Linked DNA regions of Rhodopseudomonas palustris. The protein of the gene in region 1 interacts with the protein of each later gene in a pairwise test. Links are inferred from orthologs where the notes say so. Each region holds a gene or a part of one and is shown on either strand. Other genes may lie near its edges.

Region 1 (6,511 bases):
TGGCGGCAATGGCGGCCGCGGCGGCGACATCATCGTCGAAGCCGCCGACGGCCTGAACACCCTGATCGATTACCGCTACCAGCAGCACTTCAAGGCGCAGAAGGGCGGCAACGGCATGGGCAGCGACCGCCACGGCGCGGGCGGCAAAGACATCGTGATGAAGGTGCCGGTTGGCACTCAGATCTTCGATGAGGACAAGGAAACGCTGATCCACGACTTCACCAAAGTCGGCGAGCGTTTCGTCCTGGCCAAAGGCGGCAATGGCGGCTTCGGCAACGCCCATTTCAAATCTTCGACCAACCGGGCGCCGCGCCACGCCAACCCTGGCCTGCCAGGCGAAGAGCGCTGGATCTGGCTACGGCTGAAACTGATCGCCGACGCAGGCTTGGTCGGGCTGCCGAACGCCGGCAAGTCGACCTTCCTGTCCAAGGTCAGTGCCGCCAAGCCGAAGATCGCGGACTATCCGTTCACGACGCTGCATCCGCAGCTCGGAGTGGTGAACAGCGACGGCCGCGAATTCGTTCTGGCCGATATTCCCGGTCTGATCGAAGGCGCCCATGAAGGCGCCGGCCTCGGCGACCGTTTCCTCGGCCATATCGAGCGCTGCCGGGTGCTGCTGCACCTGATCGACGCCACCTGCGAACACGCCGGCAAGGCATACAAGACGGTGCGCGGCGAACTCGAAGCTTATGCTGAGACGCTGGTCGACAAGATCGAAATCGTCGCGCTGAACAAAATCGACGCGGTCGAACCGGACGAGCTGAAGAAGCAGAAGGACCGGCTGAAGCGCGCCGCCAAGAAGACGCCGCTGCTGCTGTCGGGCATAACCGGTCAGGGCGTGCCTGAGGCGCTGCGGGCTTTGGTTGCGGTGATCGGCGAAGCGCCGGTCTCGGACAAGGCGATCGGCACTGCGGACAATCCCGCCGAAGCCAAGCCCTGGGCACCGCAGGACGCGTGATTCCTCGCGTCCGGCCTCGATCGCGGCAGGTCTGCTGATCCGTTCGCACGGCTTGCGCGGCCCGTCCTGGTGCTGCAAAACGAGCCTCTTCCTGCCAGTCGCACTGCTTTGCGCACCGCGACGTTGTGATCGATATCTCCATGGCCAGCCCCAAGCTTCACGATTTCCGCCACATCGTCGTCAAGGTCGGCTCGTCGCTGCTGATCGACTCGGTCGCCGGCGAGGTCCGAGCCGGGTGGCTGACTGCGCTCGCCGCCGACATTGCCGAGCTGCATCGTGGCGGCCGTGACGTGATGGTGGTGTCGTCCGGCTCGATCGCGCTCGGGCGCAGCCGGCTGAAGCTGCCGCGCGGCCCGCTCAAGCTTGAGGAAAGCCAGGCGGCAGCGGCAGTCGGCCAAATCGAATTGGCCCGGACCTGGTCCGAAGTGCTTGGCGCCCACGGCATCGGCGCCGGCCAAATCCTGGTGACGTTTCAGGACACCGAAGAACGGCGTCGTTATCTCAATGCCCGCTCGACCATCGCCAAACTGCTGGAATGGCGCGCGGTGCCGGTGATCAACGAGAACGACACCGTCGCCACCACCGAGATCCGCTACGGCGATAACGACCGGTTGGCGGCGCGCGTCGCCACCATGGCGAGCGCCGATCTGCTGATCCTGCTGTCCGACATCGACGGGCTGTACACCGCACCGCCTGGCAGCAATCCGGACGCCACGCTGATTCCCGTGGTCGAAGCGATCACCGCCGAAATCGAGGGCATGGCAGGCGCTGCCGGCTCGGAGCTGTCGCGCGGCGGCATGCGCACCAAGATCGAAGCGGCCAAGATCGCGACCTCCGCCGGCACTCACATGCTGATTGCCTCTGGCAAGATCGATCATCCGCTCAAGGCGATCGCCGAAGGTGGCAAGTGCACCTGGTTCCTGACGCCGGCCAATCCCGTGACGGCGCGAAAGCGCTGGATTGCCGGTACGCTGGAGCCGAAGGGCACGTTGACGATCGACGCCGGCGCCGTCAGCGCGCTGCGCGCCGGCAAGAGCCTGCTGCCAGCCGGTGTGATCCGGGTCGACGGCCAGTTTTCCCGCGGCGATGCGGTGATTGTGCGCGGACCGGACACCCATGAGATCGGCCGTGGCCTCGTCGCTTACGACGCTGAGGATGCCGAGAAGATCAAGGGCCGGTCGTCGCCGGACGTGATGATGATCCTCGGGATCACCGGCCGGGCCGAGATGATCCATCGCGACGATCTGGTCGTCGGCACGGCGCCGGCCTGACGCGCAGTCCTTCGGTGCCCCTGCCGCGTGTTAGCAAGCAGGGGTTTCGTGGACGTCCGGTTAGCAATGAACCGCCAAATCGCGGCAACCTCGTCGATTGCCGAAAGGACCGGGATCACCCGGTTTCCCCGCAACCGGCTTGGCGGAGCGGCCTTTTCCCCCTATTTACATGACCTACCACGGATTTTTCAGGCTCAACGCTATGACCGCCTCGCTCAAAGCCATCGACGGCAGCGCCGAACTCACGACGCTGATGACCGACCTGGGTCGGCAGGCCCGCGCCGCCGCGCGGACCCTGGCGCTGGCGCCGCCGGAGCAGAAGAACCGCGCGCTGGAAGCGATGGAGCGGGCTATCCGCGCCGGCGCCGACAAGATCCTGGCGGCGAACGCCGAGGATGTCGCCGATGCGAAAGCGGCCGGTACCACGTCGGCATTCTTGGACCGTTTGACGCTGACGCCCGCGCGCGTCGAAGCGATGGCCGAAGGCATCGCGGTGGTGCGCGGCATCGCCGACCCGGTCGGCACCGTGACCGAAAGCTGGCAGCGGCCGAACGGCATGACCATCGAGCGCGTCCGCGTGCCGCTCGGGGTCGTGGCGGTGATCTTCGAAAGCCGCCCCAACGTTGCGGCTGACGCCGGCGTGCTGTGCCTGAAGTCCGGCAACGCCGTGATCCTGCGCGGCGGCTCGGAGAGCTTCCGCTCGTGCCGTGCGATCCATGACTGCCTGGTGCAGGGTCTGCGCGAGGCCGGGCTGCCGGATGCGGCGATTACTTTGGTGCCGACCCGCGACAGGGCCGCGGTGGGCTTGTTGCTTTCGGGCCTCGATGGAACGGTCGACGTCATCGTGCCGCGCGGCGGCAAGAGCTTGGTCGCCCGCGTCGAAAGCGAAGCGCGGGTGCCGGTGTTCGCGCATCTGGAAGGCGTCAATCACGTTTATGTCGATCGCAGCGCTGATCTGGAGATGGCCAAGTCGATCGTGCTGAATGCCAAGATGCGCCGTACCGGCGTCTGCGGCGCAGCCGAAACGCTACTGATCGACCGCGCGGCCGCAGCGACGCATCTCGCTCCGCTGGTGACGATGCTGATCGACTCGGGTTGCGAAGTGCGCGGCGATCAGGCCGTGCAACAGGTCGATCCCCGGGTAAAGCCGGCGAGCGATGAGGACTGGGATACTGAGTATCTCGACGCGGTCATCGCCGCCAAGCTGGTCGATGGTGTCGACGCGGCGATCGCGCATATTCACGATCACGGATCGCATCACACCGATGCGATCGTCGCCGAGGATGCGCAGGCGGCACAGAAGTTTCTCAGCGAAGTCGACTCCGCGATCGTGCTGCACAACGCATCGACGCAGTTCGCCGACGGCGGTGAGTTCGGCTTTGGTGCCGAGATTGGAATCGCCACCGGCAAATTCCACGCCCGCGGACCGGTCGGGGCCGAACAGCTGACGACGTTCAAGTATCGCATCCATGGCAGCGGACAAACCCGGCCGTGATGCTGCCGTGCCGCCGAGGCTGAGGTGACGACGGACCTCGCCGCAGCCCGCCGCGCGATTCCGCCGTTCACGCCGGGAATGCGGATCGGCCTGCTCGGCGGCTCGTTCAACCCGCCGCATCTGGCACATCGCGCGATCAGTCAGTTCGCGCTCAAACGGCTGATGCTCGATCGGGTGTGGTGGCTGGTATCACCGGGCAATCCGCTAAAGGATATCTCCAGCCTGCGCGAGATCGACGCCCGGGTTGCCGCGGCGCAAGCGATCGCGGACGATCCGCGCATCCAGGTCAGTCGTCTCGAAGCCGTCATCGGCACCCGCTACACTGCAGACACTCTCCGCTATCTGCGCCGGCATTGTCCTGGCGCTCGCTTCGTCTGGATCATGGGCGCCGACAATCTGGCTCAGTTCCATCGCTGGCAGCAGTGGCAGCAGATCGCGGCCGAGGTCCCGATCGCTGTGATCGATCGTCCCCCCACCAGCCTCCGCGCGCTCGCGGCTCCCGCCGCCCAGCGTTTGATGCGAATGCGAATTCCTACCAATGAAGCAGCAACCCTGGCGGATCGCCAGCCGCCCGCCTGGGTGTTTCTCACCGGGCTGAAATCGCCGGTGTCGTCGACCGCTTTGCGGAACCCCGACGGAAGCTGGAAGACATGATGGTCGCGTTCGCTGGACTCTCGGCGCGGCGCTCCCCACATCGGATGTGTGACTTTTGCGAGACGGCGCGGCGGCGTTTACGGCTCCTGCAAGGCGCCCTGGATTCCACTTTGCTGGAAATTGCTTTAGAATGGCCTGTGGGCGCCGGGAGTCGGCACCCGCGATACAGTGAAAGGAAAGGTCCCTGACCACTTCTGTATTGTCTACGTCGGCTTTGCCGAAATCGGTCGCGGCAAAGGCTTCGCGGTCCGCGTCAACCAGGACTGCGCCAGTACCGACCCCTGAGGCGATCGCGCCGGATGCATCGCAGTTCAAGGCTGCGCCGGATGCGGAAGCGACGCTGCAACTGATCCTCTCCCGCCTCGACGACATGAAGGCGGAGGAGACGGTGACCATCGACCTCCGCGGCAAATCAGCGATGTTCGACTACGTGGTCGTCACCACTGGACGGGTTAACCGTCACGTTGGCGCGATCGCCGAGAACGTCGTCAAGGCCCTGAAGCAGGCCGGCATCGCCGCGCCGCACGTCGAAGGCTTGCCGAACTGCGATTGGGTGCTGATCGACGCCGGCGACGTCGTGTTGCACGTCTTCCGTCCCGAGGTCCGCGAGTTCTACAACCTCGAACGGTTGTGGACGCAAGGTCCGGCGCCGGCGAAGACGCTGTAGTCATCGTAGTCCGTGTGGCGTCGGCGCGGCTGAAGACGCGTGTCTGACGGATGGGTAGCGCGGCTCTCGCGCAAAGGGCGCGTGAGCCGATGCGATTGTTGATCCTGGCTGTCGGGAAGCTGAAACAGGGGCCGGAGCGTGAGCTCGCCGAGCGCTATCGTGCGCGGTTCGACGACCTCGGCCGCAAGCTCGGCTTCCGCGGCCTCGACGTCCATGAAATTGCCGAAAGCCGCGCCCGCGAGGCGCCGGCCCGGATGGCGGAAGAAGCCGCCGCGATTATCGCTCAGGTGCCGGATGGCGCCGTGTTGGTCACGCTCGACGAGCGCGGACAGAGCCTCGGCAGCACCGCCTTCGCCGCTCAGCTCGGCCGCTGGCGGGACGAGCAGGTGCCCGGTACTATTTTCGTGATCGGCGGAGCAGACGGACTTTTGCCTGAATTGCGGCGCAAGGCAAAGCTGAGCATGTCGTTCGGGGGGGCGACATGGCCGCACCAAATGGTTCGCGTGATGCTGCTGGAGCAGATCTATCGGGCCGCGACGATTTTGGCGGGACATCCTTACCATCGTGCGTAACCGACGCCGTAGCGAACCGATGCATGCACCGCGCAACACGGCTGCGAGGCACACTGCGGCTGCCGGCTCTTGGCGGCCCGCGGTTCTATTGTCCGCCGGGCTCGCTGCGGGCTTGTGGGCGGGCGACTTGGCGCGTCCGAACGGGACGCTGATCTCCTCGGCGAAGGCCCAGACCGCCCCGGCCGCCACGACGGCGACGCCGTCGATGGCGGACCTGATCAAGCAGCATGAGCAGGAGCTCGAAGCGGCACGGGCGCAGCAGAAGAGCGCCGCCGAGCAGCAGGACAAGCTCAAGGCCGATCTGGCGGCGATCGGCGCTGACCGCACCAAGCTCAATCAGGAACTGATCGACGTCGCCGCCAAGGTGCGGGCGGTCGAAACCCGCATCAGCGACGCCGAAGCGCGCCTGCGCCCGCTCGACGCGCGCGAGACTGAAATCCGCACATCGCTGGACGCCCGCCGCGGCGAGATCGGCGAGGTGCTGGCCGCCCTTCAGCGCGCCGGGCGCCGCGCCCCGCCCGCACTGCTGGTTCGCCCCGAAGACGCACTGGAGTCGCTGCGCACCGCGATCCTGCTAGGCGCCGTGGTGCCGGAGCTGCGGACCCGCGCAGAGCGTCTCGCTATCGATCTCGGCGAACTGATCGCGGTGCGCCAGAAGATCGCCGCCGAGCGCGACCAGCTCGCCGCCGACCGCAATAACCTGACCACCGACCAGACCCGGCTCGCCGCCTTGGTCGAAGAGCGGCAGCGGCAACAGAGTGCGGTCGAAAAGGACATCGAGGCCGAGCGCGGCCGGGCGCTGACGCTGTCGCGCCAGGTCGACAGCCTCCAGGGCCTGATTGCCAAGATGGAGCAGGACCTCAAGAGCGCCGCGAAGGCTGCGGCCGCCGCCGA
Region 2 (6,557 bases), 650 kb from region 1 along the record:
CTACGCGCTGAAGAAGGCCGGCTCGCCGGAGGCGGCGCGTGACTTCGTCGCCAAGCTCTACAAGCAGGTTCCGGTGCTCGACACCGGCGCGCGCGGCTCCACCGTCACCTTCGTCGAGCGTGGCGTCGGCGACGTGCTGCTCGCCTGGGAAAACGAAGCCTATCTCGCCGTGAAGGAATTCGGCGCCGATAAATTCGAGATCGTGGCACCGTCGGTGTCGATCCTCGCCGAGCCGCCGGTCGCGGTCGTCGATACCGTCGTCGACAAAAAGGGCACCCGTGCCACCGCCGAAGCCTATCTGAAGTACCTGTACTCCAAGGACGGTCAGGAAATCGCCGCACGGAACTTCTACCGTCCGCGCGATCCGGAGGTTGCCAAGAAGCACGAAGGCGCGTTCGCCAAGGTCGATCTGTTCACGATCGACGATGTGTTCGGCGGCTGGACCAAGGCGCAGACCGAGCACTTCGCCGACGGCGGCGTGTTCGATAAGATCTACAAGAACTGAGCGACGCGGGCGTCGCAGCGCGACCGCTCATTGGGGGTGACATGCTTCACGGCAACGGCAGCGCGCTCCCTCTCCCCGCTCGCGGGGAGAGGGGTGGGGTGATAGGTCGCTTCAGCGAGTCTGAGCCTGCGTGCGCCATCTTCAGTGCTTCCGCCCGTCATTGCGAGCCGAAGGCGAAGCAATCCAGCTCCGTGCACGACGCTGGATTGCTTGGTCGCTTCGCTCCTCGCAATGACGCCGATGTTGCGTTGGTGCATGTCGATCTACATGGAAGCTTCGCACAGGTGACGCCATGACTGCTGTTGCGCAACGTCGCTCGTTGCCCGGCTTCGGCCTCACAATGGGGCTGACGATCACCTGGCTGTCGCTGATGATCCTGATCCCGCTGGCGGGGCTGTTCGTCAAAACCGCCGAGCTGAGCTTCGCCGACTTTTGGTCGACGGTGACGGCGCCGCGCACCCTGCATGCGCTGAAAATCTCGTTCGGCCTGGCGTTCGCCGCAGCCTGCGTCAATCTGGTCGCCGGGCTGCTGATCGTCTGGGCGCTGGTGCGCTACCGTTTCCCGGGCCGCCGGATTTTCGACGCGATCGTCGACATTCCGTTTGCGCTGCCGACCGCGGTGGCCGGCATCGCGCTGACCACGCTGTTCGCGCAGAAGGGCTGGCTCGGCGCGCCGCTGGCCGCGCTCGGCATCAAGGTGGCGTTCACGCCGCTCGGCATTTTCCTGGCGATGATCTTCATCGGCATTCCGTTCGTGGTGCGCACCGTGCAGCCGGTGCTGCTCGATCTCGACACCGAACTCGAAGAGGCGGCCGAATGCCTCGGCGCTTCGCGCTGGCAGACCATCTGGCGCGTCATTCTTCCCTCACTGACGCCGGCGCTGCTCACCGGCTTCGCCCTCGCCTTCGCGCGCGCGGTCGGCGAATACGGTTCGGTGATCTTCATCGCCGGCAACCTGCCCAACGTTTCGGAGATCGCTCCCTTGCTGATCGTGATCCGGCTGTCGGAATTCCGCTATGCCGACGCTACCGCCATCGCGGTGGTGATGCTGATCTTCTCGTTCCTGATCATCTTCGTCCTCAACCGGATCCAGCACTGGGCGCAGTCCCGGTCGCTGGCCACGGCGTGACGCCATGACGATGATTGCAACCAGTCAAGTCAGGCGTGCAGCGATCGCATCTGCAGACGCTGCCGCGCCCGCCTCCGCCGGACGTCGTTCCGCCCACACCGAGCCGGCTTGGGTGCGGCTACTGATCATCGGCTTCGCCCTCACCTTCCTCACCGTGTTCGTCGTCCTGCCGCTGATCCTGGTGTTTTCCGAGGCCCTGGCGAAAGGCGTGGCGTTTTATCTGTCGGCGCTGGCCGACGAGGAGGCGCTGGCGGCGATCAAACTGACGCTGATTGCGGCCGCCATTTCGGTCGGCCTCAATCTGGTGTTCGGTGTCATCGCCGCTTGGGCGATCGCGAAGTTCGACTTTCCCGGCAAGACTTTCCTGATCACGCTGATCGATCTGCCGTTCTCGGTCTCGCCCGTGATCTCCGGCCTCGTCTTCGTGCTGCTGTTCGGCGCGCAAGGCTGGTTCGGACCATGGCTGATGGCGCATGGCGTCCAGATCCTTTTCGCGGTACCAGCGATCGTGCTGGCGACGACCTTCGTCACCTTCCCGTTCGTGGCGCGCGAATTGATCCCGCTGATGCAGGAGCAGGGCCAGCAGGAAGAAGAAGCCGCGATCTCGCTCGGCGCCAGCGGCTGGACCACGTTCTGGCGCGTCACGCTGCCGAACATCAAATGGGGCCTGCTGTACGGCGTGCTGCTGTGTAACGCCCGCGCCATGGGCGAGTTCGGCGCTGTGTCGGTGGTCTCCGGCCATATCCGCGGCGAGACCAACACCATGCCGCTGCTGGTCGAAATTCTCTACAACGAGTACCAGATGGTGGCTGCATTCGCGATCGCCTCGCTGCTGGCGCTGCTCGCGCTGGTGACGCTGATCGTCAAGACCGTGCTGGAAGGCCGCATCGAAGAGGGGCTGCATCCCGATGACCATTGAAGTCCGCAACATCGTCAAGGAATTCGGCAGCTTCCGCGCACTCGACAACGTCGACCTGCGGGTCGAGACCGGCGAGCTGATGGCGCTGCTCGGTCCCTCCGGTTCCGGCAAGACCACGCTGCTGCGGATCATTGCCGGCCTCGAATGGCCGGACTCCGGCGTGGTGACGATCGACGGCGAAGACGCGCTGGCCCACGGCGCGGCCGAGCGCCACGTCGGCTTCGTATTCCAGCACTACGCGCTGTTCCGGCACATGAACGTGTTCGAGAACGTCGCGTTCGGCCTGCGCGTCCAGCCGCGCAAGATCCGCAAGAGCGAAGCGGAGATCAAGAAGCGGGTCGGCGATCTGCTGGATCTGGTGCAGCTCGGCTGGCTCGCCGATCGCTATCCGAACCAATTATCCGGCGGTCAGCGTCAGCGCATCGCGCTCGCCCGCGCGCTGGCGATCGAGCCCCGCATCCTGCTGCTCGACGAGCCGTTCGGCGCGCTCGATGCCAAGGTGCGGAAAGAACTGCGCGCCTGGCTGCGCAATCTGCACGAGGAGATTCACGTCACCTCGATCTTCGTGACGCACGACCAGGAAGAGGCGCTCGAAGTCGCCAACCGCGTCGTGGTGATGGACAAAGGCCGGATCGAACAGATCGGCTCGCCCGGCGATGTCTATGAGCGCCCGGCATCAGCCTTCGTGCACGGCTTCATCGGGGAGTCGATCGTGCTGCCGGTCGAGGTGCGTGACGGGCGGGTTCGGCTCGGCGACCGCGACCTCGATCTCACAGCCCAGGATACCGCCGCCGGCCCGTCGAAGCTGTTCGTCCGCCGCCACGACGTGACGGTCGGCCCGAGCGGCAGCGGCGTGTTCGAAGGTGCGGTGAAAGCCGTACGTGCGTTCGGCCCGATGCAGCGCGCCGATATCGTGCTGAGCGGCCTCGGTGGCGATACGCTGATCGAGATCGACGCCCCGCGGGATCACTCCCTCAAGGTCGGCGACCGGATCGGCCTGCAGCCCCAGCGCTACCGCATCTTCGCCGACCGTTAGGCCTTGGGTCTCCCAGTTGTGCAACGCGGCTCGCAGACCTGCGGGCCGCTAGAAGTCGGCTCGTCCGATTGATAGGCCGAGGCCGCGCGAGCACTTACCAATCTACCGATCCCACGGTTGCGCAACGGTTCGACAAGCTCGCGGCCAAGCTCCTGCCTCCACGGCACCTGATTACAAAGAAGCACCCAGCGCCACCACTGAGCACCTTGCGGCAGGTCGAAATCATCATTTTCTCGCCAATGATAATCAATTGACCACCCCAAACACGGGACTGGACACGACAATAAGTAATATGTTGCCGCAGCGATTAGTCGATGAAGAGCACTTCATATCCGCGCAGCGCTCAACCCCTGCGACAGAACGCCACAACCTCGACCACCGCGGAGCACCATGATCCGCACCAGCGCTGCATTGCGCACAGTGCAATTTGATTAGTTACAATCGTGAGTTAGTCGCGACAGCGACGACTACTCAACCACCGCACCCCAGCTCACTCGCTGCATATGCTAACAGATGTGAGTAATTGATCTCGATCAAATACGCGTTTTAGTACGGCATGTGAATTTTGATGACAGATTGTGACTAATTACTTCCCGGACAGATCCGGCAAGCGTCGTGATGCAGGCTGAACCTGCACCAACGGACTTTTTCAAACTGAAATGATCTTCGCTCGACGTCGCCCGCGACACGTGGACGGCGATCGATGGTGGCTGACAAAAATCATCGTGCTTTGAGCACTTGCGGGGGACGCAATGGGGGGCTCTCGGGGGGCGGCGGCTGCGCGCGACCAAAATCGGCGCGGCCGCCGGAGCTGGATCTCGTCGCTGTTCGTATCGATTGCGCTGGCCTGGGGGACCTGGCCAGCCGGCGCTGAGCCGGCGATGGTCGAGCACACCGCCTTGCCGCATGACGGCCAAGTCGACGCGGTCGATCCGTCGGTCAATGCACTGGTCAACTACGTGCGCGGCCTGCAGAACGCCGGCAAGACCGAGCCAAACTTCACGCCGGTGCCAGCCCACGGCCTAGCGCTCGGTGACGGACATGGCGGCGGGCATGGGGGCATGTCGGGCCACAGCGCCTCCGCGCATGGTTCACCCCACGGTTCACCTCACGGCGGTTCTGCAACCGGTCCGCGCTTCGACACGCGGTTTGCCAGACACGGTTCAATCGAGGCTTTGCTGGCGCTTCCGCAGATCGACGGTGGCCCGCAGCTCGACCAGACCCTGCGGTTTGCGGCTTCGCTGCGCCTCGCCACACTCAGCGAAAAGCGCATCCTGCGCTCTCACGCGACCCGCCATACGCTGGCGGCCCGGCTCGCCCGCGAGCCGGACTACGTGGCGGAGATGCCCGAGCCGGTCCGGGATGCCACCACGGTGACCACCTGGGTCGCGCTGGAAAACTTCGACGACACGATCGAGCAGCCGAAGCAGTTCGGCTTCATCGAGATCCTCGCCGCCAAGGCGGATGATTCCCGGCCGGTCCTGATGGTGGCGACACGCGAGCCGAAGGCTGCGGCCGCCGGGCGTGCGCCAATGGTGGCGCCCGCACCGGGCGATCCCGATGGCCGTTACTTCGTCGGCTCCAAGCCGTGCGAGACCTGCCACGCCGGCCTGTTCGACGAGTTTCAGCAGACCGTGATGGGCCGCAACATCAAGTCCGGCAAGGTCACGCCGCAGGGCAAGATGGAATGCGAGACCTGCCACGGCCCCGGCTCGGCGCACGTCAATGGCGGCGGCGGCCGCGAGAAGGGTGGCATCCGCTCGTTCCGGCCGACCGACAGCCGCGGCTTCGACGTCGCCGAGGCGAACAGCGTCTGCCTGAGCTGCCACGAGAAGGGCGACCAGACCTATTGGCAGGGATCGCAGCACGAGACCCGCGGCCTCGCCTGCGTCAACTGCCACACCGTGATGCGCAAGGTGTCGCCGCGCAACCAGCTCAAGACCGTGCAGGTGATGGACACCTGCTTCCAGTGCCACAAGGATCGCAAGGCGCAGGTGCAGCGCAGCTCGCACATGCCGATCCGCGAAACCAAAATCACCTGCGTCAATTGTCACAACCCGCACGGCAGCGCGACCGAGAAGCTGCTGCGCGAGGCGACCGTCAACGACACCTGCTACACCTGCCACGCCGACAAGCGCGGACCGTTCCTGTTCGAACATCCGCCGGTCCGCGAGAACTGCCTGAACTGCCACGAACCGCACGGCTCCAACCACGAGTCGCTGCTGATCGTTGCGCGGCAGCGGCTGTGCCAGCAGTGCCATACCAACCCGCACAACCAGCCAGGTTTGCCGACGTCGGCGCGCTGGGCGGTCGGGAACGCCTGCCAGAATTGTCACAACAACATCCACGGCTCCAACGCGCCGTCCGGATCGCGCTGGCATCGATAGTTCGGGGCCGGGGACAGCGACGGCTGCGGCCGCCGTCGCTCGCCACACCAACAAGCCGCCAAGGGTGATGGAACGACTCGCGCGAAGGGGGCCTTTGAAATGGCGTTTAGGCAATTCCTGCTGACGTCCGCCGCAATCTCCGTGGTGACCGCAATGCCGTTGAGCGCGACCGCCGAAACGGCGGCCAAGGAGGAGCCGGCGCGCTCGATCCCCGATTTCGATGCGGCCCATGGTGGCTGGTCATATTCGGGCGAATTCGAAGCCGGCTGGCGCTCGTTCATCCAGCGCCCGCCGAAATCGGCGACGCCCTGGGTATCGCCGACCAATCCGGCCGGCGGCGGCGATCGTAACAACCGTTCGAAGTTCGAAGAGTACGGCCGGATCGCGCCGGGACTCTACGCCGAATATCTGCGGATGACGCTGCAGACCAAGGACGGCACCTACTGGAACGAGCTCCGCGCCGACAACATCGGCAACAACAACCAGCGCTACGTCTTCGACTTCTCGAAAGCCGGCGAACACTACCTCACCCTGGGGTGGGACGAGATCCCGCATCTCTACAACACCAGCGCGCTGAGCAT

What was found.
Region 2: the proteins of RPPS3_RS00840 (region 1) and RPPS3_RS03885 interact in binary tests that used the Escherichia coli proteins (3 or more experiments, as listed by UniProt). The link is inferred for Rhodopseudomonas palustris from one-to-one orthologs.

What each region holds. Positions count from the first base shown.
Region 1 is NZ_CP019966.1:179,130-185,640, forward strand. The notes cover bases 1,631-4,577. They hold RPPS3_RS00840 (glutamate-5-semialdehyde dehydrogenase), read left to right. Parts: upstream 1,631-2,431; coding sequence 2,432-3,724; downstream 3,725-4,577. Other genes in these bases: proB (glutamate 5-kinase), read left to right, coding at 1,631-2,229; RPPS3_RS00845 (nicotinate-nucleotide adenylyltransferase), read left to right, coding at 3,749-4,378. Outside these bases: GTPase ObgE, read left to right, coding at 1-958; more of proB, read left to right, coding at 1,099-1,630; rsfS (ribosome silencing factor), read left to right, coding at 4,668-5,045; 23S rRNA (pseudouridine(1915)-N(3))-methyltransferase RlmH, read left to right, coding at 5,135-5,617; RPPS3_RS00860 (murein hydrolase activator EnvC family protein), read left to right, coding at 5,637-6,511. UniProt on the Escherichia coli protein: Catalyzes the NADPH-dependent reduction of L-glutamate 5-phosphate into L-glutamate 5-semialdehyde and phosphate. The product spontaneously undergoes cyclization to form 1-pyrroline-5-carboxylate.
Region 2 is NZ_CP019966.1:825,336-831,892, reverse strand. Bases 1,573-4,565 are described here. They hold RPPS3_RS03885 (sulfate/molybdate ABC transporter ATP-binding protein), read left to right. Parts: upstream 1,573-2,542; coding sequence 2,543-3,589; downstream 3,590-4,565. Other genes in these bases: RPPS3_RS03880 (DmsE family decaheme c-type cytochrome), read left to right, coding at 4,342-4,565; cysW (sulfate ABC transporter permease subunit CysW), read left to right, coding at 1,639-2,553; cysT (sulfate ABC transporter permease subunit CysT), read left to right, coding at 1,573-1,634. Outside these bases: RPPS3_RS03905 (sulfate ABC transporter substrate-binding protein), read left to right, coding at 1-505; more of cysT, read left to right, coding at 798-1,572; more of RPPS3_RS03880, read left to right, coding at 4,566-5,976; RPPS3_RS03875 (MtrB/PioB family decaheme-associated outer membrane protein), read left to right, coding at 6,076-6,557. UniProt on the Escherichia coli protein: Part of the ABC transporter complex CysAWTP involved in sulfate/thiosulfate import. Responsible for energy coupling to the transport system.